DNA from 2 places in the Luteimonas sp. MC1572 genome. Region 1 is predicted to be linked to the other one. Evidence: riboswitches for the same ligand, from Rfam matches in the RefSeq annotation. Region 1 holds a riboswitch; the other holds the start of a gene.
The links. Region 1 has a riboswitch for cobalamin ahead of JGR64_RS13670 (ribonucleoside-diphosphate reductase subunit alpha). Riboswitches for the same ligand answer to the same signal wherever they lie in the genome.
Positions count from the first base shown of each region.

Region 1 (11,931 bases):
TGGCCAGGTCGACCGCGGTGAACACGTCCATCGACGTGTCCGGCCCGTAGCCGACTTCGCGGATGGCGTCGGCAAGCCCGAGCCGGCGGTAGATCTCCATGGAGCGCGCGTTGGTGCGCTCCATCTTCGGCCACGGGCCCGGCTCGGCGTTGCGCTCCAGCAGCAGCGTGCGCACGCCACGGCGCCCCAGGTCGATCGCCAGCGTCAGGCCTGCAGGGCCGGCTCCGGAAATCACCACCTCGTACGCCTGGTTCACGCCGGCACGGCCTCCGCCGGCGCCGCCGGGCGCTGGATCGCATCGAGCACCGACGGCGTCTGCAGGCGGTGGCCGACGTTGAACTGCGCACGGCGCAACTCCTTGTCCTGGGCGAGCTTGCGCAGCCGTTCCAGGTCGCGCTCCAGGCGCTCGGGATCTTCGGAGTGGAACACCAGGCGCTTGGTCTCCACCGACGTCGGCGAGGCGGTCTCGGCGAACACCCGGCGCCGCTCTTCGGCATAGCGGTCGAGCACCGACTCCGGCGCGCGTCCCTGCACCACGGCGGCCAGCGCCTCGGACAGCACCTGCGAATCCAGCATGCCCGACACCAGGCCGAAGCCGTTGGTGGGGTTGGTGACGTGCGCGGCGTCACCTGCGAGCAGCACGCGGCCGACGCGCATGCGGTCGACGATGCGCTGGTGCATGTTGTAGGCCGAGTACAGCTTCAGCTCGTAGGGCATGTCCCTGGGGAGCACGCGCGCGTAGTAGGCGTGGATGCGCTGCTCGAGGCCTTCCAGCGGGAGGCTGGTGTCTTCGGAAAAGGTGACGCGCCAGATGCCGGAGCGGGTGACCTTGGCGATCACCGCGCCGTCGGCGGGATCCACCAGGTAGTTGCAGGCGTCCCAGCCATGCGCCTCGAGGTCGCAGACGACGTTCGTGGCCACGAACCGCTGCGGCCAGGTCATGCCGTCGAAGGTCGCGCCGATCGCCTTGCGCACGCCGCTGCCGCCGCCGTCGGCGCCAATCACCCAGTCGGCGCGATAGCGCACCGTGTTGCCGTCGCGCTCGGCCTCCACGTCGACGCCGTTGCCATCCTGCGCCAGCGCGGTCATCCGCGTGTTCCAGTCGATGCGCACGTTGGGATACGCGGCCAGCTTGCGCAGCGCGATCTGCTCCAGCTGGTCCTGGCCCAGCACCACCGCGTACGGATGCGCGGTGTCGTCGGCCACGGCATCGATGTCGAGCCGGATGACCTCGCCGCTGGCGAGGATGCGGTAGCACATCTCGTGCAGCTTGAAGCCCTCGGCGACCATGTCGTCCAGCAGCCCCAGGCGCTGCATGCCGGCCAGCACCGTCCAGTGGTAGGTCATGGCACGCGGCTCCGGCACGATGCCGGCGTTGCGTTCGATGACGGTGACGTCGACGCCGGCGCGCGCCAGGCCGAGGGCGTTGATCATGCCGACCGGGCCGGCTCCGACGATGAGGACGCTGGTCTTGCTCATTGCGTGGGGTGTTCCTGTGTTGCCCGGCGCGCGGCACCCTTGCGGATGCCGCGGTCCGGTGTACGGGTGGGAAGTGGTGGCGTCAGGCGCGTTCGGCGGCGAACGAAGCCGCCGACTCGACCGACCGCGCGTCGCCCGCCTTGTAGCCCGCGGTGTGCAGCGAGGTGCCGACGGTTTCGCGCATCAGCAGGATCGAGACGGTGGCGATGGCGGCGATCAGCGCCATCATCAGGCCGATGCCGATGCTGCCGTACGCGGCCAGCAGCGGCGCCGCGAGGATCGGCGGGATTGCGCCACCGATGACGCTGCCGAGGTTGAACGACACGCCGGTGGCGGTGGAGCGGTACGCGGTGCGGAAGGTCTCCGGGATCAGCGCCGCGGTCGGGCCGTTGGCCAGGCCGACCAGGGTCAGCGTCACCGACATCGCGATGCCGACCAGCAGCAGGTTGCCGGTATTGACCATCGGGAACAGGCAGAACGCCCAGATCACGGCCAGGCCGTTGGCCCAGCCCATCACCGTGCGCCGGCCGATCCGGTCTGCCAGGCGCGCGCCGATCACCGTGGCGATGATGTTGACCACCACCGCGATCAGGTTCACGCCCAGCATCTCGTTGCGGCTGAAGCCGAGCACGCTGGTGCCGTAGTTGGTCAGGTAGACCGCGCCGAGATAGAAGAACGCCAGCCACATCGACACCGAGCCGGCGGCCAGCAGCACTTCGCGCCACTGGTGGCGGAACAGTTCGACCACCGGCGCGCGCGCGGCGGCGATCTTGTCGGCGCGCGCGGCGGCGGCGCGGAACACCGGCGTTTCGGCGATGCCAACGCGCACGTACAGGCCCACGGCGACCAGCAGCACGCTGAGCAGGAACGGAATGCGCCAGCCCCAGGCCTCGAACGTCTCCTGCGACATGAAGTAGCCCGAGACGAGGAAGGTCAGCGTGGCCAGCAGCAGGCCCGAGCAGGTTCCGAGGGTCGGCGACAACGCGTACCAGGCGCGCTTGTCGGCCGGCGCGTATTCGCCCACGAACAAGGCCGCGCTCGACCATTCGCCACCGACCGCGAGGCCCTGCGCGAAGCGCAGGATCACCAGCAGGATCGGCGCCCAGATGCCGATCATCGAACCCGGCGGCAGCAGGCCGATGGCCACGGTGGCCGCGCCCATCAGCACCAGCGTTGCGACCAGGGTGGTCTTGCGACCGAGCTTGTCACCGAGATAGCCGAACAGCACGCCGCCCACCGGACGCGCCACGAACGCCACGCCGAACGTCGCGAACGAAGCGGCCACGCCGGCCGCGGCACCGAGCTCCGGGAAGAAGATCTTCGGGAACACCAGCGCGGCGGCCATGCCGTAGATGAAGAAGTCGTAGTACTCGACGGTGGTTCCGAGCCAGCCGGCGATCAGCACCTTGCGGATGCTCTGCGGCGCGGCGGTATCCGCGGTTGGTTGCGCTGACATCTGCGTTCGTCCCCTTTGGGTGGCCGCCGGTCGGGCGGTCCAGGTTGCGTTCGTGGTTGAAGTAACAAACCGACCAATCTGTCTGTAACTTGGCGGCCACCGGATGCTCATCGGCGTCGCGGAAGGCTGTCAACAAAGGTTGCTGTTGCAACTGTGTCGCATCGCAACATAGCCGGCGGCCGTGCGCGCCATGACCCCTTGCGGCAAGGCGTCCGGCGCGTTGCTGCAGCGCGGCAACAGCGCCTGCGCAGGCGACGTTCCGTACCCATGCGCATGCCGGCCCCACCGCGTTCGCTGCGCAGATTGAGAGGAAGCAGATGTCCACGATCACCGCCGCCCTGCCTGTTTTCCTCCTGGTCGCGCTGGGCGTGCTGTTGCGCCGCATTGGCGTGCTGGATGCGGTCGCGGCCGCCGGCCTCAACCGCTTCGTGGTGTCGCTGGCGCTGCCGGCAATGCTGTTCGCGGTAATGGCGGGCGCCGACCGCGCGTCGCTGGCGCAGCCGCGGCTGCTCGCGGCGTTCGTGTTGACCGCCCTGGCGCTGTACCTGCCGGTGCTGTGGTGGTCCCGGCGCCGCGGCGCCACGCTCACCGGAGCCAGCCTCGATGGCCTGTGCGCGTCCTACGCCAACACCGGCTTCATCGGCATCGCGCTGGCGCAGGTTGCGCTCGGCGATGCCGCGCTGCCCGGCGCCGGCCTGTCGGTGGTGGTGACGGCGTGCGTGCTGTTCGCGCTGGCGCTCGCGGTGATCGAGTTCGACCGCCAGCGCGGCGCCGGGATCATCGCCACGCTGCGGCGCACCTTGCCGATGCTCGCGCGCAACCCGCTGCTGTGGGCGCCGGCGGCGGGCGCCGCGATGACGTGGGCGCAGTGGCGGCTGCCGGCCGTGCTGGCGGCCCCGGTGGACCGGCTGGCCGCCTGCGCCAGCCCCTGCGCGCTGGTGGCGATCGGGCTGTTCCTGACACAGGGCCGACGCGAAGCCGCTGCGCTGCCGGTCGCCGCGCACATTCGCGCCGGCGCCGGGCGCGGCGCGGTGCTCGGCCTGTCGGTGGCCAAGCTGCTGGTGCAGCCCGCGGTGGCCTGGTTGATTGCGGTCCCGTTGCTGCGCTTGCCGCCGATGCACGCGCAGCTGGTGGTGCTGATGGCCATGCTGCCCACGGGCACGGGGCCGTCTATGCTCGCCGAACATCTCGGCACGCGCGTCCTCCTGAGCTCGCGGGTGACGGCGGTGACCACCGTGCTCTCGGTGGCGACCATCTCGGCATGGCTGGCGCTCGCGAACGGATGAGGCGTGGCCGAGGCGGGCCAATGCCGCGGGCTCTGTTCTATAATCCGGCCCAGCTGTGGCCGCCCGCCACGCGCGAAAGGTGCTCCGTGCGCAATTACGACCTCGATTTCCTCAAGAAATTTTCCCTGGTGCTGGTCTTCCTGACCCTGGTCACCTTCGGCCTGATGGTGGGCGCGTACTTCCTGCACCACAGCCTCGAAGTGGACGTCGACCCGAGCATTTCAAAGCGCACCGCGGATCGCATCGCGCCGATCAGCGCCGTCTATGCGGGCTCCACCGGTGCCGCCGCGCAGGCCGCGGCCTCGGCTGCCGCGGCCGCCGCTGCGACCGCGCAGGTCGCGTACGGCGGCACGCTCGACGGTGCGGTGATCCACCAGAACCTGTGTGCCGGCTGCCACGTCTCCGGCGCCGGCGGCGCTCCCAAGCTGGAGCGCGCGGCATGGGCGGCGCGCATCGCCCAGGGCGCCGACACCCTGCACCGCCACGCCATCGAAGGCTTCACCGGCAGCGCCGGCATGATGCCGGCCAAGGGTGGCAACCCGGCGCTGACCGACGAACAGGTCATCGCCACCGTGGACTGGATGGTCGCGAACCTCGAGTAAGCGGCCACCCGCCTGCCAACGACGCCGCCTTCGGGCGGCGTTGTCATTTCCGCCCCCCGCTTGCCGTTCGCCCACCCCGCCGGAGTCGCCATGCGCAGCTTGTCCAAGCCCTTTCCTGGCGTGCTGTTCGCCGCCACCCTGCTGGCGATCACGGCGGGCTGCGGCAGCATCGCGACATCGCGCCCCGCGGACGCGGACTCGGTCGCCGTGCTCGGCGCACCGCCCGCGGACTGGCGGGTGCACGAAGGCCAACGGATCCGCATCGCCGCTCCGCTGGTCGTGAGCGGCAACCAGCGCCTGGCGCGCAACGGCGAGGTCGTGCTGTCCTTCGACGGCCGCCTGTTCGCGCCGACCGAAGTCGCCGCACCCGGCCCCGACGCGATAGCGCTGGCCGCCCACAACCGGCGGCGCAGCCTGGTGCTGGCGCTGGGCGAGGACGCGCAGGTGGCGGCCGCCGACTGGCGCGCCGGCGGAATCGTCGATGGCGCCGAAGGCATCCTGCGCCTGGGCGAATACGGCGCGCGGCTGGAGGTCACGGCCGCGCCGGCGCTGCGCCCCGCGCCACGGCCTGCACCGCCACCGCGGGCCGGCGAGTTGCGGCTGGCCAGCCTCAACCTTGAAAACCTCTTCAACGGTGACGGCGCCGGCGGCGGCTTCCCCACCGAGCGCGGCGCGCGCACCCCGGGCGAACACGTGGCGCAGCAGGCGCGCCTGGTGGCCGCGCTGGCGGCGCTGGAGGCGGACATCGTCGCGGTACTGGAGGTCGAGAACGACGGCTACGACGCGCGCTCGAGCATTGCGCAACTGGTCGCCGCCCTGGACCCTACAGGCGCGCGCTGGCGCTTCGTCGATGCCGGCACGGGCCCGGGCAGCGACCCGATCCGCGTCGGCCTGCTGTACCGCAGCGACCGGGTGCACCCCGTGGGTGCGCCGGCCACCCTTGCCGACGGCCCCTTTGCGACGCTCAGCCGCGCGCCGCTGGCGCAGGCTTTCCGCGCCGGCGACGGCCCCGCGTTCGTGGTGGTGGCCAACCATTTCAAGTCCAAGGGCTGCCGCGACGCCAGCGCCGGCGATGCCGACCAGGGCGATGGCCAGTCCTGCTGGAACCCGACGCGCCGCGCATCCGGCGCGCTGCTCCGCGACTGGCTGTCCGGCGATCCCACCGGAAGCGGCAGCACGCTGGTCGCGGTGCTCGGCGACCTCAATGCCTACGCGATGGAGGAGCCGGTGCGCGACTTCATCGCCGCGGGTTGGCAGGACGCGTTTGCCGCCAGCAGCCACGCGGCGCCAGCCAGCCCGCCGTACACCTATGTCTATGACGCCCAGGCCGGCCGCCTCGACCACGCCCTGCTGAGCCCGGCGCTGGCAGCGCGCCTGCAGGCGGCCTCCGCCTGGCACAGCAACGCAGACGAGGCATCGAACGTCGCCGATCAGGCCGGCAATGGCGGCGAACAGGCCGTCAAGCCATGGCGCAGCTCCGACCACGACCCGGTCGTCGTCGACCTGCGCCTGCGCACGCCCTGAACACCAGGACCTATCATTCCCCCATGACCACCCCCCTGCCCGTGTTCCCCGACGCCTCCGGCGCGCTGCTCTTGCCGGGCCCGGCGGGTGCGCTCGAGGTGGCCGTCGACGTTCCCGATGACGACGTCGCGCGGGTTCGGGTGGTGGCCGTGGTCTGCCATCCGCTGCCCACCGAGGGCGGCACCATGCACAACAAGGTGGTGACCATGGCGGCGCGCGCCCTGCGCGAGCTGGGCGTGACCACGGTGCGCTTCAACTTCCGCGGCACCGGCCAGTCGGCCGGGTCGTTCGACCAGGGCGATGGCGAGCGCGACGACCTGCGCGCAGTGGCCGGCTGGGTGCGCGCGCAGCGGCCGTCCGACGAACTGTGGCTGGCCGGCTTCAGCTTTGGCGCCTACGTGAGCCTGGCAATGGCGAGCGAACTGCAGCCGGCGATGCTGGTGTCGATCGCGCCGCCGGCCGGCCGCGGCTGGGACTTCGATGCCATCACCCTGCCGACCATGCCGTGGCTGGTGGTGCAGGGCGAGGCCGACGAGATCGTCGACCCGCAGGCGGTCTATGACTGGCTGGCCAAGCGCAAGGCCAAGGCCGAACTGGTGCGCATGCCCGACACCTCGCACTTCTTCCATCGCAAGCTGATCGACCTGCGCGGCGCCATCAAGAGTGGCGTGCGACGCCACCTGCCGGGCGGCAATGACTGACGACCGCGGCGGGATGTCGCCGTCGCAGGCCTACCGCGCAGGCGTTGAACGCGGCGACTGGGGCCATGACCCGGCCCAGCAGCCGGCACTCGCGGCGCTCGACCGCGTGCATGCGGCGCTGATCGCGCGGCGGCGCGGCAGCCTGCTCACGCGCCTGCTCGGCGCCGGCGAGCGCGCGCCCCAGGGCCTCTACCTCTGGGGCGGCGTGGGCCGCGGCAAGACCTTCCTGGTCGACCAGTTCTACGAGCACCTGCCGCTGCCGGTCGCCAAGCTCGACGCCGGCGCCCGCGGCGGCAACGGCAAGCGCCGCACCCATTTCCACCGCTTCATGCGCGTGGTCCACCAGCGCCTGCGCGAGCACGCCGGCGAACGCGACCCGTTGGCCACGATCGTGGCCGAATGGCGGCGCTCGCTGCGCGTGCTGGTGCTGGACGAGTTCTTCGTCAGCGACATCGGCGACGCGATGCTGCTGGCGCGCGTGCTGGAGCGGATGTTCGCCGAAGGCATCGTGCTGGTGACCACGTCGAATGCGCCGCCCTCCGCGCTGTACGCCGACGGCCTGCAGCGCGCGCGGTTCCTGCCGGCGATCGCACTGCTCGAACAGCACTGCGACGTGCTGGAACTGGTCAGCGACACCGACTACCGCCTGCGCGAGCTGACCCGCTCGCCGGTGTATCGCGCGCCGCTCGACGACGGCGGCGACGCCTGGCTGGAGACGCGCTGGCATGCGCTTGGCGGCGACGATGCCCACCGCGACGGCTCGATCGAACTCGAGGGCCGCAAGATCGCCACCCGCGCACGCTGCAAGGGCATGGCCTGGTTCGACTTCGCGGCGCTGTGCGAAGGCCCGCGAGCGGCCGCCGACTACATCGAGATCGCGCGCGAGTTCCACACCGTGCTGCTCGGCGGCATCCCGCTCATGGACGCCACGCGCGACGACGCCGCACGGCGCTTCGTCACCCTGGTCGACGAGCTCTACGACCGCAACGTCAACCTGGTGTGCACCGCCGCGGACGCGCCGCACGCGCTGTACTCCGGCGAGCGCCTGCGCGGTGCCTTCGAGCGCACCGCATCGCGGCTGGTGGAGATGCGCAGCGCCGAATACCTCGCGCGCGAGCACCGCGACTAGGCCACGACATATTGTATTGACCTACCTCATCGACCCCACTATGTTGTGCCGGTCGGTTCCCGCGGCCTGCGCCACGGGATGAAAAGGGAAGCCGGTGCGGCGCGCGTTCTTCGAACGTGTGCCAAGGCCGGCACTGCCCCGCAGCGGTAGGTGGAAACGAAGTCGCGACATGCACTGGGGCACGCGCCCCGGGAAGCAGCGGCAAGTAGGTGGCGACGGACCTCCGTCGCCGTGTCCACGAGTCCGAAGACCTGCCGACAGCCGCGCGAAGCACGCCGCGCGGTGCCGGCCGTGGAATCTCCGGGGGGAGGTGGCCGGTGACGCAGCTCCGCCCATCCGCTCGCGCGGGTGCGTCGCGGCCGTTGCGACACCGACACCAGACCCTTGGCGACGCCAGGCCTCCGGCCGCCGCCCGAGGGAGCGATGGCCAGGTGCGCCACCCTGTACAAGGCGAACGCCATGACCGAACACGACCACTCCGGCGCCGCGCCCGCGGCACCGGCCGGCAGCCCCGACGGCTTCCTGCTCACCCCGCCGCCCACCGCCACCACGATGCGCGTGCTCAAGCGCAACGGCTGCGACGAGGCCGTCGACCTCAACAAGATCGTCCGCGCCGTGCAGCGCTGCGCCGACGGCCTGCACGCCGTCGACCCGATGCGCGTCGCCACGCGCACCATCTCCGGCCTGTACGACGGCGCCAGCACCCGCGAACTCGACGAACTGTCGATCCGCACCGCGGCCATGCTGACCGCGGAAGAGCCCGAGTACAGCCGCCTCGCCGCGCGCCTGCTGGCCGGCGTGATCGCCAAGGAGGTCGCCGGCCAGGAGATCCACGCGTTCTCGCAGTCGGTCGCACGCGGCCACGAACTCGGCCTGATCAACGCGCGCCTGCTCGGCTTCGTGCAGGCCAACGCGCGCAAGCTCAACGACGCGATCGATGCGTCGCTGGACCTGCGCTTCGACTACTTCGGCCTGCGCACGCTCTACGACCGCTACCTGCTGCGCCACCCGCACACGCGCAAGGTGGTCGAATCGCCGCAGCAGTTCTTCCTGCGCATCGCCTGCGCGCTCAGCGAGGACGTGCCCGAGGCACTGGCGCTGTACCGGCGCATGGGCCGCCTGGACTACCTGCCGTCGTCGCCCACGCTGTTCAACGCCGGCACCACCCACGAGCAGCTGTCGTCGTGCTTCCTGCTCGACTCGCCACGGGATTCGCTGGAGTCCATCTACCGCAGGTACGGCGAGATCGCGCAGCTCTCCAAGTTCAGCGGCGGCATCGGCGTGAGCTTCACCCGCGTGCGCTCGCGCGGTTCGCTGATCACGTCCACCAACGGCCATTCCAACGGCATCGTGCCGTGGTTGAAGACCCTGGATTCCTCGGTGGCGGCGGTCAACCAGGGCGGCAAGCGCAAGGGCGCGGCCTGCGTGTACCTGGAGCCGTGGCATGCCGACGTCGAGGAGTTCCTGGAACTGCGCGACAACACCGGCGACGACGCGCGGCGCACCCACAACCTCAACCTGGCGAACTGGATCCCGGACCTGTTCATGCGCCGCGTGGAGGCGGATGGCGACTGGTCACTGTTCGATCCGCGCGTGGTGCCCGACTTCACCGACCTCCATGGCGACGCGTTCGATCGCGCCTACGCGCAGGCCGAGGCCGACGGCAAGGCGGTGCGCACGCTGAAGGCGCGCGAGCTGTACGCGCGGATGATGCGCACGCTGGCGCAGACCGGCAACGGCTGGATGACGTTCAAGGACGCGTGCAACCGCGCCAGCAACCAGACCGCGCGGGCCGGCAACGTCATCCATCTGTCCAACCTGTGCACCGAGATCCTCGAGGTCACATCCGACAGCGAGACCGCGGTCTGCAACCTGGGTTCGATCAACCTTGCACACCACCTGGAGGCCGATGCCGGGCACGGCACGCGCTTCGATTTCGACAAGCTCGGCGAGACCGTTCGCCTCGCGGTGCGCCAGCTCGACCGGGTGATCGACCTCAACTTCTATCCGATCGACTCCGCGCGCAGCGGCAACCTGCGCTGGCGGCCGGTCGGGCTGGGCGTGATGGGCCTGCAGGACGTGTTCTTCCAGCTGCGCCTGCCGTTCGACGGCGACGAGGCGCGCACGCTGTCGGCGCGCATCGCCGAAGCGATCTATTTCCACGCGCTTGAAGCGTCCTGCGAGCTGGCGATCGAACGCGGCCGCCATCCGGCGTTCGCCGACACCCGCGCCGCGGCCGGCGAGCTGCAATTCGACGCCTGGGGCGTGATCCCGGCCGACACCGTGCGCTGGGACGCGCTGCGCGCGCGCATCCGCGAGCACGGCCTGCGCAACTCGCTGCTGATCGCCATCGCGCCCACTGCCACCATCGCCTCGATCGCCGGCTGCTACGAATGCGTGGAGCCGCAGGTGTCCAACCTGTTCAAGCGCGAGACGCTGTCCGGCGACTTCCTGCAGGTCAACCGCCACCTGGTGCTGGAACTCAAGAAGCTCGGCCTGTGGACGCCGGAGGTGCGCGACGCGATCAAGCGCGCCGAGGGTTCGGTGCAGGGCCTGGCGCAGGTCCCGGAGGCGCTGCGCGCGATCTACCGCACCGCCTGGGAAGTGCCGATGCGTTCGCTGATCGACATGGCCGCCGACCGCGGCGCGTTCATCGACCAGTCCGCGTCGCTCAACCTGTTCATGGAAAGCCCGTCGATCGGCGCGATGTCGTCGATGTACATGCATGCCTGGAAGCGCGGCATCAAGACCACGTACTACCTGCGCTCGCGGCCGGCCACGAAGATCGCCAAGGCGACGCTGGCTGGCATGGACGCGGAGGCGCCGGCCCCGCGGGAGTACGCACCGGCCGAGGCGGTGGCCTGCTCGCTGGAGAACCCGGAGAGCTGCGAGGCCTGCCAGTAGGCCGTGCAGACGCGACTCCGCAAGCCCGCCCCTATCCCGAGGAACACCATGATGTCCACGCACCACGCCCGGCTGCTGCTCGACCCCGGCTTCGAACTCACCCTGCGGCCGATGCGCTACCCGCGCTTCTACGAGATGTACCGCGACGCGATCCGCAACACCTGGACGGTGGAGGAGGTCGACTTCTCGCTCGACACCACCGACCTCAAGACCAAAGTCGGCCCCGCCGAGCGCCATCTGATCGAGCGCCTGATCGCGTTCTTCGCCACCGGCGATTCCATCGTGTCCAACAACCTGGTGCTCAACCTCTACCAGCACATCAACGCGCCGGAAGCGCGCATGTACCTGTCGCGGCAGCTGTACGAAGAGGCGCTGCACGTGCAGTTCTACCTCACCCTGCTCGACACCTACCTGCCCGACCCCGCCGACCGCACGCGTGCCTTCGCCGCGGTCGAGAACATCCCCTCGATCCGCCGCAAGGCCGAATTCTGCTTCAAGTGGATCGACTCGCTGCAGGGCGTCACCCGCATCGAGACCCGCGCGCAGCGCCGCCAGTTCCTGCTCAACCTGGTGTGTTTCGCCGGCTGCATCGAGGGCCTGTTCTTCTTCGGCGCGTTCGCCTACGTGTACTACCTGCGCTCGCGCGGGCTGCTGCACGGCCTGGCCAGCGGCACCAACTGGGTATTCCGCGACGAGAGCTGCCACATGGCATTCGCGTTCGAGGTCATCCGCACCGCGCGCGAGGAGGAACCGGACCTGGTCGACGACGCGTTCCGCGCGCAGGTGGTGGAAATGATGACCGAGGCGGTGGAGTGCGAGTACGCGTTCGCCGAGGACACGCTGTCGGGCG
Region 1 covers NZ_CP067112.1:2,982,729-2,994,659, forward strand. The annotation lists gene JGR64_RS13630 (FAD-dependent monooxygenase) at 1-256, opposite strand, end outside; gene JGR64_RS13635 (FAD-dependent monooxygenase) at 253-1,479, opposite strand; gene JGR64_RS13640 (MFS transporter) at 1,562-2,935, opposite strand; gene JGR64_RS13645 (AEC family transporter) at 3,253-4,221, shown strand; gene JGR64_RS13650 (c-type cytochrome) at 4,308-4,823, shown strand; gene JGR64_RS13655 (ExeM/NucH family extracellular endonuclease) at 4,914-6,347, shown strand; gene JGR64_RS13660 (alpha/beta fold hydrolase) at 6,371-7,048, shown strand; gene zapE (cell division protein ZapE) at 7,062-8,177, shown strand; cobalamin riboswitch at 8,214-8,451, shown strand; gene JGR64_RS13670 (ribonucleoside-diphosphate reductase subunit alpha) at 8,637-11,081, shown strand; gene JGR64_RS13675 (ribonucleotide-diphosphate reductase subunit beta) at 11,133-11,931, shown strand, end outside.

Region 2 (11,931 bases), 430 kb from region 1:
GCGCGACCGCTGGCGCGAACTGGGACGCGACCGCCTGGTGTCGAAGGCCGAGGTCGACCAGCGCGCCGCGGATGCCGCCAGCACCGTGGCCCAGGCCGACGCGCAGCGCGCGCTGATCGCGCAGAAGGTGATCCGCGCGCCGTTCGACGGCATGCTCGGCATCCGCCGCGTCAACCTCGGGCAGTTCGTCAATCCCGGCGACCCGATCGTCAGCCTGCAGTCGCTGGACCCGATCTATCTCGACTTCACCCTGCCCGAGCAGCGCATGGGCGCTGTTCTGCCGGGGACCGCGGTGCGGGCCACGGTCGACGCGCTGCCGGGGCAGACGTTCGAGGGCCGGATCACCGCCGTCGAGCCCGGCGCCGATGCCAGCACGCGCAACTTCCGCGTGCAGGCCACGTTCGAAAACCCCGGACGCAACCTGCGCCCCGGCACGTTCGCCCGCGTCGGCTTCGATGTCGGCGGCGTGCGCGACGTGGTGGTGATCCCGCAGACCGCGGTGAGCTTCAACCCCTACGGCAACGCCGTGTACGTGATCCAGGAGGCGCCGGCGGATGCCGAGGCCGACGCCGCCGCGAAGGCGGCCGCCGCCGAAAGCGGCCAGCCCGCGGGTCCGCGCCTGGTGGTCAAGCAGCGCTTCATCCGCACCGGCGCCACGCGCGGCGACCTGGTGGCGGTGACCGAAGGGCTGGCGCCGGGGGATCGCGTCGTCACCAGCGGCCTGCTGCGATTGCGCAACGACGCGATGGTGACCATCAACGACAAGGTGCAACCGACCGCCGAGGCCGACCCCACGCCCGAGAACCGCTGAGATGACGTTCACCGACATCTTCGTCAACAAGCCGGTGCTGGCCACGGTGGTCAGCCTGTTCATCCTGCTGCTCGGCCTGCGCGCGTTCTCCGAACTCAACGTGCGCCAGTATCCCGAGCTGCAGAATGCGGTGGTCACCGTCAGCACCACCTACTTCGGCGCCGACGCCGATCTCATCCAGGGCTTCATCACCACGCCGCTCGAGCGCGAGGTCGCCAGCGCCGAAGGCATCGACTACCTGGTGTCGAGCAGCGCAGCGGGCGCGAGCACCATCCAGGCCTACATCCGCCTCGACGCCGACGCCAACGAGGCGCTGACCCAGATCGCGGCCAAGGTGAACAAGCTGCGCGGCCAGCTGCCGGAGGAGTCGGAGGACCCGGTGATCGACCTGCAGCAGGGCCAGCAGGTGGCGGCGATGTACGTGTCGTTCGCCAGCGACCGCCTCAGCGACAACCAGATCACCGACTACCTGACCCGCGCCGTCGAGCCGCGCATCGCCACCATCGAAGGCGTGCAGCGCGCCGACATCTACGGCTCCGGCGCCTTCGCCATGCGCGTGTGGCTGAAGCCCGACCGCATGACCGCGCTGCAGGTGACGGCCAGCGACGTGCAGGCCGCGCTGCGCTCGAACAACGTGCTCTCCGCACTGGGCTCCACCAAGGGGCAGATGGTCAGCATCGACCTCACCGCGCGCACCGACCTGCGCACGCCGGAGGAATTCCGCGCGCTGGTGGTGCGCGAGGAGGGCGATGCGATCGTGCGCCTGGGCGACGTGGCCGATGTCGAACTCGGCTCCGAGAACTACGGCTCCTCGGTGCGTATCAACGGCGATGCGGCCACCTTCATGGGCATCTTCGTCTCGCCCGACGCCAACTCGCTCGACGTGATCGCCGAGGTGCGCCGCGTGTGGGACGAGGAGATCATCCCGCAGCTGCCCGAGGGCATCGAGGGCACCATCCCCTACGACAGCACCGAGGCGATCCAGGACGCGATCAACGAGGTCATCACCACCATCGTGGAAGCGATCGTCATCGTGATCGTGGTGATCTTCCTGTTCCTCGGCTCGTTGCGCAGCGTGCTGATCCCGGCGGTAACGGTGCCGCTGTCGCTGGTCGGCGCGCTGTTCCTGATGCTGCTGATGGGCTTCACCATCAACCTCCTGACGTTGCTGGCGATGGTGCTGGCGATCGGCATCGTGGTGGACGACGCGATCATCGTGCTCGAGAACATCCACCGCCACATCGAGGAGGGCATGGCGCCGAAGGACGCCGCGCTCAAGGGTGCGCGCGAGCTGGCCTGGCCGGTGGTGGCGATGACCACCACGCTGGTCGCCGTGTACCTGCCGATCGGCTTCCAGGGCGGCCTGACCGGCGTGCTGTTCACCGAGTTCGCGTTCACGCTCGCTGGCGCGGTGCTGCTGTCGGGCGTGATCGCGCTGACGCTCACGCCGATGATGTGCGCGAAGATCCTCAAGCCGCACGGCGCGGGCGGCAAGGGCCGGCTCGAGTCGTGGCTGGACACCCGCTTCGAGCGCCTGCGCCACGGCTACCAGCGGCGCCTGCACGGCGCACTGGCTACCAGGGGCGTGATCGCGGTGTTCGGCGCGATCGTGCTGGTGTCCTGCGTGCTGCTGTACGTGGTGGCGCCCAAGGAGCCGGCGCCGGTCGAGGACGAGGGTTTCATCTTCGCCATCGGCAGTGCAGACGCCTACACCACGCTCGACTACGTGGAGCGCTACACCGAAGAGATGACGGCGATGGCACGCGATGTGCCGGAAGTCGGCGACTTCTTCCTGTTCAACGGCGGCTTCGGTGGCGGCGGCGGGGCCAGCAACAGCGCCATCGCGGGCTTCGTCCTCAAGCCCTGGAGCCAGCGCGAGCGCTCGACCAACCAGGTGCTGCAGCAGGACCTGCAGCCGAAGCTTGCCAGCGTCACCGGCCTCAACACCTTCGCCGTCATCCCGCCCTCGCTGCCGAGCGCGGGTGGCGACGGCGGCGGTGAATTCCTGGTGTCGGGCATCGGTTCGCTGGAGCAGCTGAAGGAGTTGGCCGATGCCATCGTCGAGCGTGCCAACGCGAGTCGCCGCTTCATCTTCCTCGACACCGACCTGAAGATCGACAAGCCGCGCATCGAGGTGCACATCGACCGCGACAAGGCCGCCACGCTCGGCATCGACATGCGCACCCTGGCCGCGGACATGTCGGCGATGCTGGCAGGCGCCTACGTGAATCGTTTCGCGATGGCGAACCGCTCATACCGTGTGATCCCGCAGGTGCAGCGCAGCGACCGCCTCAATGCCGAACAGCTGGGCAACTACTACACGCGCACCCGCGACGGCCGGCTGATCCCGCTGTCGACCATCGTCACGCTCAAGGAGAGCACGCAGCCGCAGTCGTTGAAGCGGTTCCAGCAGCTGAACTCGGTGGGCATCACCTTCGCGCCGCGCCCCGGCGTGAGCAAGGGCGAGGCGCTGCGCGTGCTCGAGGACGCCGCGGCCGAGGTGCTGCCGCAGGGCTACAGCGTCGACTTCGCCGGCGAGTCGCGCCAGTTCAAGCAGGAGGGCGCCACGATGCTGGTGACGCTGGCGTTCGCGCTGATCGTGATCTTCCTCGTGCTGTCGGCGCAGTTCGAGAGCTTCCGCGACGCGCTGATCATGCTGATCACCGTGCCGATGGCGATCTGCGGTGCGCTGCTGGTGCTCAACGTGCTGGCGATGGTGGCGGGCATCCTGCAGTTCTCGGGCATCGAGGCCTTCCCCGGGATGAGCATCAACATCTACACCCAGGTGGGCCTGGTCACGCTGGTCGGCGTGATCTCCAAGCACGGCATCCTGATCGTCGAGTTCGCCAACAAGCTGCAGGCCGAGCGCGGCCTGTCGAAGCGCGAGGCGATCGAGGAGGCCACGGCCATCCGCCTGCGCCCGGTGCTGATGACCACCGCCGCGCTGGTGTTCGCGATGATCCCGCTGCTGATCGCCAGCGGCCCGGGCGCGTCGGCGCGGTTTTCCATGGGCGTGGTGATCGCCGCGGGCATGACCATCGGGACCACGTTCACCCTGTTCGTGCTGCCGGCGTTCTACCTGTACCTGGCGCGCGACCACCGCGCAGGCGCTGCCGCGCAACCCGATGCGGCGGGCGACGCGGGCATGCAGCCGCTGCCGCATGAGGCCTGATGCAGGCGCCGCGGGTCAGTCGCCGGCGACGGCGGCGGCCGCGGCGTGCAGGCTGCCCGCCAACACGCCCGGGTCCGGCACCGCGCCAGCGTGCGGCACCACCCCCAGGCACGGCACGGGCAGCGCGTCGCGCAGCAGGTCGAGATAGTCGTCGCCGCGGGCGAACCCGGGATCCACGGCGCAACCCACCCAGCCGAGCAGCCTGCAGCCGTCGCCGATGATTGTCCGGGCGCTCAGCCGCGCATGGCTGAGGCAGCCCAGGCGCAGCCCGACCACCAGCAGCACCGGCAGCTGCAGCGCGCGCGCGAGGTCGGCATGCTCGATGCCGTCCGCCAGCGGCGAGAGCCAGCCACCGGCGCCCTCCACGACCACCACGTCGGCCTCCGCCGCGAGCCGCGCGTAGGCCGCCACGATCGGCGGCAACGCGACCCCGACCCCCGCCGCGCGTGCCGCCAGCTGTGGTGCGGTCGGCTCGGGCAGCGCCCACGGGTTCACGTCGGCGTAGGCCGCGGGCGGGTCGCTGGCGGCCTGGAGGACCAGCGCATCCTCGTTGCGCAGGCCGTGCGGTGTTGCATCGCAGCCGGCGGCCACCGGCTTCATGCCGCGTACGCGCAGCCCGCGGGCACGCAGCGCATGCATCAGCGCGACGCTGGCAACGCTCTTTCCCACGCCGGTGTCGGTGCCGGTCACCAGCACACGGCGCGCTACACTCGCTGTCATGTTCACCTCGCAGATTCTAAGCGGCGACAAGCCGGAGCAGTACGCGCAGCTCGTCGCGCAGGCACGCGCACTGCTGGCCGGCGAACGCGACCGCATCGCCAATGCCGCCAACCTCTCGGCGCTGGTCTACCACGCGCTGCCGGACCTCAACTGGGTCGGGTTCTACTTCTTCGACGGCACGGAACTGGTGGTCGGTCCGTTCCAGGGGCAGCCGGCCTGCGTGCGCATTCCGCTCGACCGCGGCGTGTGCGGCGCCGCGGCGCGCACTGCGCTCACCCAGCGCGTCGACGACGTCGAGGCCTTCCCCGGCCATATCGCCTGCGACGCCGCATCACGCTCGGAGCTGGTGGTGCCGCTGTTCCACGACGGCGCGCTGGTCGGGGTGTTCGACCTCGACAGTCCGGTTCCCGGCCGGTTTGACGTTACTGACCAGAGGGGACTCGAGGAGATCGCCGCCGTGTATCTGGAAACCATGGGGCAATGAGCGCGCCACCGCCGCTCAAGATGCGCAACATAGGCCCGAAGTCGGCCGCGTGGCTGCGCCAGGTCGGGCTGCGCACTCCCGAGGACCTGATCGCCGCCGGGCCGCTGGACGCCTTCATGCGCATCAAGCGCGCCGGCTTCAAGCCCAGCCTCAACCTGCTGTATTCGCTCGAGGGCGCGCTGTGCGACTGCCACTGGCAGGACGTGCCGGATGCGCGCCGCGTGGAGCTGGTGGCGGCCGCCGAAGAGGCGATCGCGCAGCTGCCTGCGCCGCGCAACCGCCCGCCGGCGGGGCCGGTGACCACCACGGTGATGCAGGACGACGACGGCGCGATGCCGTAGACTGCGCGCACTTTCTGGTGACCCGCGGGGCTTCCCCCAACGGTTGAAACGGGAAGCCGGTGACCTTCCGCCCGCCACCAAGGCGTGCGAAGCACTCCGGCGCTGCCCCCGCAACGGTAAGCGTGGAACACCCCGGCAAACCGCCACTGTGCATCGCACGGGAAGGCGCCGGGGCTGGAGCGGCTGCATCGCTCCGCCCGCAAGCCCGGAGACCGGCCCGAAAGACGACTGGTTGTGACGCGGAGGGCGTTGCGGCGGCAGTGCGCCGTGCCTCGCCACGTCTCCTTCCGTCCCCGCTCCCTGCCCGCAACCTCCACGACACTGTCGCGCGGGCGTGCGCGACGCATGGAGACACGCATGAAACCGCAGTACCGGATCTCGACCCTTGCCGTTGCCCTGGCCCTGTCACCCGCGGCCTTCGCCGCCGGCGCCATCCAGTCCACCGACCTCGACACCATCGTGGTCACCGCCACCCGTACCGCGATCAACGCCGAGGACAGCAACGTGCCGGTGCAGGTGCTCGACCGCGCCGCCATCGAGCGCAGCCAGGCGACCTCCCTCCAGGAACTGCTGCGCGGCCGCGCCGGCATCAACCTCGCCAATCAGGGTGGCCCCGGCAAGCTGTCGTCGCTGTTCGTGCGCGGAACGGAATCCGACCACGTGCTGGTGCTGGTGGACGGCGTGCGCATCGGCTCGGCCTCGGCCGGCATGGCGTCGTTCCAGGACCTGCCGCTCGACCAGATCGACCGCGTGGAAATCGTGCGCGGCCCACGGTCCAGCCTGTACGGCTCCGAAGCCATCGGCGGGGTAATCCAGGTGTTCACTCGCCGCGCCGGCGCCGGCACGCGCAGCAACCTCAGCCTTGGCATCGGCAGCAACCACCTGCGCCAGGCCAGCGCCGGCATCGGCCATACCGGCGAACGCGGCTGGTTCCAGGCGCAGGGCGCGTGGCAGCGGACCGACGGCATCGACTCCTGCCGCGGCACCGCCGCCGGCTGGGGCGCGGGCTGCTATGCCGACGAACCCGACCGCGACGGCTACCGCAACGCATCGCTGAGCGTGCGTGGCGGCGGCACCCTCGGCGAGACCGTGGAGCTGGAAGGCCACGCGCTGGTCGCCGACGCCTTCAACGAATACGACGGCACCGTGTTCGGCGGCAACGAGGCCGACAACCGCCAGCAGGTGTTCGGTGCCCGCCTCGGCTGGCGCCCGGACGCGCGCACCGACGTCAACGTGCGAGTCGGCCGCGCCGAGGACCTGGCCGAGAGCCACTTCTTCGACCACGCCACCGATACCCGCAGCTTCGCCAGCACCTTCGAAACCCGTCGCGACACCGCGTCGGTGCAGGGCGACCTCAGCGTGGCCGAAACGCACCTCGTCAGCGCCGGCGTCGACTGGATGCGCGACCGCGTGACCGGCAGCACCGGCTTCACCGTCGACAGCCGCGACAACGCGGGCCTGTTCCTCGCCTACCAGGGCGGGAGCGGCGCGCACAGCTACGAAGCGAGCCTGCGCCACGACGACAACCAGCAGTTCGGTGGCCACGCCACCGGCAGCGTCGGCTACGGCCTGAAGTTCGCCAACGGCATGCGCTTCACCGCCAGCGCCGGCACGGGCTTCAAGGTGCCGACCTTCAACGACCTGTACTACCCCGGTGGCTGGGGCAACCCGGACCTGGAGCCCGAGGAATCGCGGACGGTGAACCTCGGGCTGGCGCAGTTCGGCGAGGGCTGGAACTGGACCGTCAACGCGTTCCAGACCGACATCGAGGAGCTGATCGGCTACGACACGGCGTTTGCCCTGGTGAACGTCGACGAGGCACGCATCCGCGGCGCCGAGCTGACCGGCTTCATGTCGCTGGCCGGCTGGGACCTCAACGCCGAGCTGAGCCACATCGACCCGCGCAACCGCAGTGTCGGAAGCAACCACGGCAACCTGCTGCCGCGCCGCTCGCGCAACACCGCGCGCGTCGACATCGACCGCGCGCTGGGCGCGTTCCGCATCGGCATGAGCGGCTTCGGCAACGGCGCGCGCTACGACGATGCCGCCAACAGCGCGCGCCTCGGCGGCTACGGCACCCTCGACCTGCGCCTGGAATACGCGATCAGCAGCGAGTGGACGCTGCAGGCGCGGGTGGCCAACGTGTTCGACCGCGAATACGAAACGATCGCCTGGTTCAACCAGCCGGGGCGGGAATACGGGCTGACGCTGCGCTACCAGCAGCGGCCCTGACCGCGGGTTGCCGCGGGGTTGCCGTCAGCCGCGGAGCGCGAGCAACCCCTCCAGACCATCCAGAACCGCCACCGCGCCCGCGCGCTCCAGGTCGAAGTCGCGCGGGTAGCCGTGGCGCAGCAGCACCAGGTCCATGCCGGCGGCCTGCGCGGCGCCGGCATCGGCCTCGGAGTCGCCGACCATCAGGCATTCGTCCACACGCCGGCCGTGCTGCGCGGCCAGGTGCAGCAGCGGCAGTGCGTGCGGCTTGCGCTCGGCAAGCGTGTCGCCGCCGACGATGCCGTCGAAGCGGTGGGCGATGCCCATCGCCTCGAGCAGCGGACCCACGTAGCGCTCGGGCTTGTTGGTGCAGATCGCCATGGCCACGCCATCGGCGTGCAGTGCGTCAAGCGTCTCCACGGTGCCGGGATACAGGCGCGCCTGCAGCAGCAGGCAGTCGCCGTAATGGCGCATCAGCCGCGGCAGCACCTCATCCACCGGCGTGCGGCTGGCGACATGCTGCAGCGCGCTCTCCATCAGCACGCGCGTGCCGAGGCCGATCCAGCTGCGCACCATAGCTTCCGGCTGGCGCGGATGGCCGAGCTCGTCGAGCGTGCGGTTGACCGCTTCGGCGATGTCGGCGGCGCTGTCGACCAGCGTGCCATCGAGGTCGAACAGCACCAGGGGCCAGGCGAATTGCATGTCGCGCACCTCGCCGGTTGGGGGGCCGACGCAGCACCGAAGCCTACACCGCGCCGGACGGCACCCGTGACGCGCCCAGATCCAGGCGGGCGGTGGTGCCCTCGCCGGGGCGCGAATCGATCGCGAGGCCCCAGCCCAGGTGCGCGCACAGCCGGGTGATCAGGTCGAGGCCGATGCCGCCGCCATCGCGCGTGCCGCCACGCGCGGCGCGCGCGTACACGGCACTGATTTCCTCCGGCGACATGCCCTGCCCGGGATCGTCGATCTCGACCACCGCGTCCGCCCGCAGCCGGATGTGGATCACGCCGCCACCGCTGTTCTCGATGGCATTGCGCAACAGGTTGCCGATCGCCGCCTGCACCACCGGAGCCGGGGCCAGCAGCTCGCACGGCGGCGCCTCCACGAGCACCAGCTGCAGGCCCTTGGCCAGGGCCATGGGCCGGTGGTCCTCGACGATTTCCGGAAGCAGCTCGCCGAGCGCGATGCGGTCGTTGGCCCGCGCCAGCCGCGCCGGCTCCTTGGCCAGCACCAGCAGCAGCGACACCAGCCGCTCCATGTCGCGGGTGGTGCGGTGGATGCGCTGCAGCTTCTCCAGCGCCTTGGGCGGCACGCCCGGCTGCGCCGACGCAAGCTCCGCCGCGCCGGCGATCACCGCGATCGGCGTGCGCAGTTCGTGGCTGGCGCTGTCAATGAACGCGCGCTCGCGCTCGACGAACTCGGCGTTGCGCGCGAGGTAACCGTTGACCGCGTCGGCGATCACCACCAGCTCGCTGGTCGCCTCGTCCGGCACCGTGACCCGTGCTTCCGCGCGCCCCGGGCTCAAGCGGGCGATCTGTCCGGCAAGGTCGGCCAGCGGCCGCACCAGCCGACCCGCGCCCCACGCCGCGAACACCCCCAGCAGCATCGCCACCAGCAGCGCGGAGGCCAGCATGCTCATTCCCAGCTCGCGCTCGCGCCGCTCCAGGTCGGTGATGTTCAGCGCAAGCGCCAGCCGCCTGCCGCCGATGTCACGCACCATCAGCACGTGGTCGACACCATCGAGCTTCACCTCGTCGTGCACGCCGGGCTCCAGTGCCGCCAGCTCCGTGGGCAGCGGCCTGGCCGGCGCTTCGTACAGGGACAGCGTGTCGGTGTCGTTCCAGCGATAACCCGGATCGCCGCTGCGGGCGATGAGGTGATCGAACTCCGCCTCCAGCAGTGATTCCCAGACCAGTGCTTCGGCGCGCTCGTTGACGACCAGCCCGTGCGCCAGCACCGTCAGTGACAGCAGCAGGACGTAGCCGACCAGCGACCAGGTCAGGCGACTGCGCAGGCTGCTGCGCGCCGTCATCCGTCACCACCTTCTGCCGGCAGCTCGGCGATGCGATAGCCGACGCGCGGCAGGGTATGGATCAGCTTGCGCTCGAACGGTTCGTCGACGCTGCGCCGCAGCTCGTAGACGTGCGAACGCAGCATGTCGCCATCGGGCGGATCGTCACCCCAGAGCGCGTGCTCCAGGCGGTCCCGGGTCACCGCCGCGGGGCTGGCGCGCATCAGCACTTCCAGCAGCTTGCGGCAGGCCGGGTAGAGGTGCAGCACGCGGCCACCGCGCGTGGCCTCCAGCGTGGCAAGGTCCAGCTTGAGGTCGGCGACCTCGAGCACGCGCCTGCGCCCGCGGCCGGTGGCACGCGCCACCAGTGCCTCGAGGCGCACCTCGAGTTCCGGCAGCGCGAACGGCTTGGTCAGGTAGTCGTCGGCACCGGCGCGGAAGCCGATGATCTTGTCGGGCAGTTCGTCGCGCGCGGTCAGCATCAGCACCGGCACGTCGCTGCCGTCCTCGCGCAGGCGGCGCAGCACTTCCGGCCCGTCGAGGCGCGGCAGCATCCAGTCGAGGACGATGGCGTCGTATGCGTGGTGCCCGGCCAGGTGCAGCCCGGTGGGGCCATCGGGCGCCGCGTCAAGCATGTGGCCGCGGGCTTCGAAATAGTCGAAGAGATTGGCGACCAGGTTGCGGTTGTCCTCCACGACCAGCAGGTGCATGCAGAGCTCCGGAAATCAGGCGAGGCTGCGCGCCGCGACGTCGGAGCGGCGTCGGAACGCCGCGATTCCGACGATTCTCCCACGTGTCGGCGGTAGCATCCGCGGCATGCCGCCATTGCCTCCCGCCCCAAGACACGCGCGCACCTGGCTCCTGGCCCTGCTGATCCTGCTCGCGCTCGGCGCGGGAATCGGCCTGCGCGATCCATCGCCCCCGGACGAGCCGCGGTTCGCGCTGGCGGCACGCGCCATGGTGGACAGCGGCGACTGGCTGGTGCCGCGCCGCGGCCACGAAGCCTACGCCGAGAAGCCCCCGGTATTCATGTGGATGCAGGCCGCCAGCTGGACCGTCGTCCGCGACTGGCGCGTGGCGTTCCTGCTGCCGTCGCTGCTCGCGGCACTGGCGACGCTGGCGCTGGTACATGCCGCCGCCGGGCGGCTTTGGTCGCGGCGGCACGCGCCGTGGGCAATGGGCGCGCTGTTCGTGTGCCTGCAGTTCGGCCTGCAGGCCAAGCGCGCGCAGATCGACATGGTGCTGGTGGCGCTGACCACGCTGTCGCTGTGCGCCCTGCTGCGCCACCTGCTGGCAGGCCGCGACCGGAGGTGGCTGGCAGTCGCCATGTTCGCCGCGGGACTGGGCACGGTGACCAAGGGCGTGGGCTTCCTGCCGCTGCTGGTGCTGCTGCCGTGGCTGGGGGTCCGGCGGCGCCAGACGCATCTCCCTACCAGGCGCGTCGCGGGTGATGCCGCGCTCGCGCTTGCCGCGTTCGCCGCCGGGGCGGCGGTGTGGCTGGCACCGCTCGGCCTCGCGCTGCTGCGCAACCCGGATCCGGCGCTGCAGGCCTACGCGCACGAGCTGCTCTTCCGCCAGACCGGCGAGCGCTACGTCAACGCCTGGCACCACGTGCAGCCGCCCTGGTACTACGCGCAGACCATCGCCACGCTGTGGCTGCCGGGCGCCCTGCTGCTGCCTTGGCTGCTGCCGGCGTGGTGGCGGCGCCTGCGCCGCGGCGATCCGCGCTACGTGCTGCTGCTGGGCTGGGCGGCGCTGGTGCTGCTGTTCTTTTCGCTGAGCCCCGGCAAGCGCGAGGTGTATGTGTTCCCGGCGCTGCCGGCGCTGTGCCTGGCCGCGGCACCGCTGCTGCCGGCGCTGCTGCGCCGCGCCGGCGTGCGCCGGCTGCTGTGCGGCTGGCTGCTGCTGGTCGGTGCGTTGTGCCTGGGCGCCGCGACGAGCGGCCTGGCGGACGCCGCCTGGGCCGCGCGCCTCGCCGCATCGCGTGGCATCGAACCCGCGGACATGCGCACGCTGCTGTGGGCGCTCGGTGTGCTCGGCGCCGGTGCCTGGGTGCTGGCCGCGGTCTTCCGCGGGCGACGCATCGCGCTCGCGCTCGTCCTGTTCACGGCGATGGTATGGATGACGTACGGGCTGGCGCTCGCGCCGGCGCTGGACGCCTCGAGCTCGGGTCGCGCGCTG
Region 2 covers NZ_CP067112.1:392,846-404,776, reverse strand. The annotation lists gene JGR64_RS01855 (efflux RND transporter periplasmic adaptor subunit) at 1-811, shown strand, start outside; gene JGR64_RS01850 (efflux RND transporter permease subunit) at 813-3,983, shown strand; gene bioD (dethiobiotin synthase) at 3,999-4,703, opposite strand; gene JGR64_RS01840 (GAF domain-containing protein) at 4,702-5,187, shown strand; gene JGR64_RS01835 (TfoX/Sxy family protein) at 5,184-5,528, shown strand; cobalamin riboswitch at 5,527-5,764, shown strand; gene btuB (TonB-dependent vitamin B12 receptor) at 5,886-7,760, shown strand; gene gph (phosphoglycolate phosphatase) at 7,785-8,441, opposite strand; gene JGR64_RS01820 (HAMP domain-containing sensor histidine kinase) at 8,485-9,771, opposite strand; gene JGR64_RS01815 (response regulator transcription factor) at 9,768-10,460, opposite strand; gene JGR64_RS01810 (glycosyltransferase family 39 protein) at 10,567-11,931, shown strand, end outside.
Region 2: linked by a shared signal. The riboswitch ahead of btuB (TonB-dependent vitamin B12 receptor) and the one ahead of JGR64_RS13670 (ribonucleoside-diphosphate reductase subunit alpha) in region 1 are both predicted to bind cobalamin.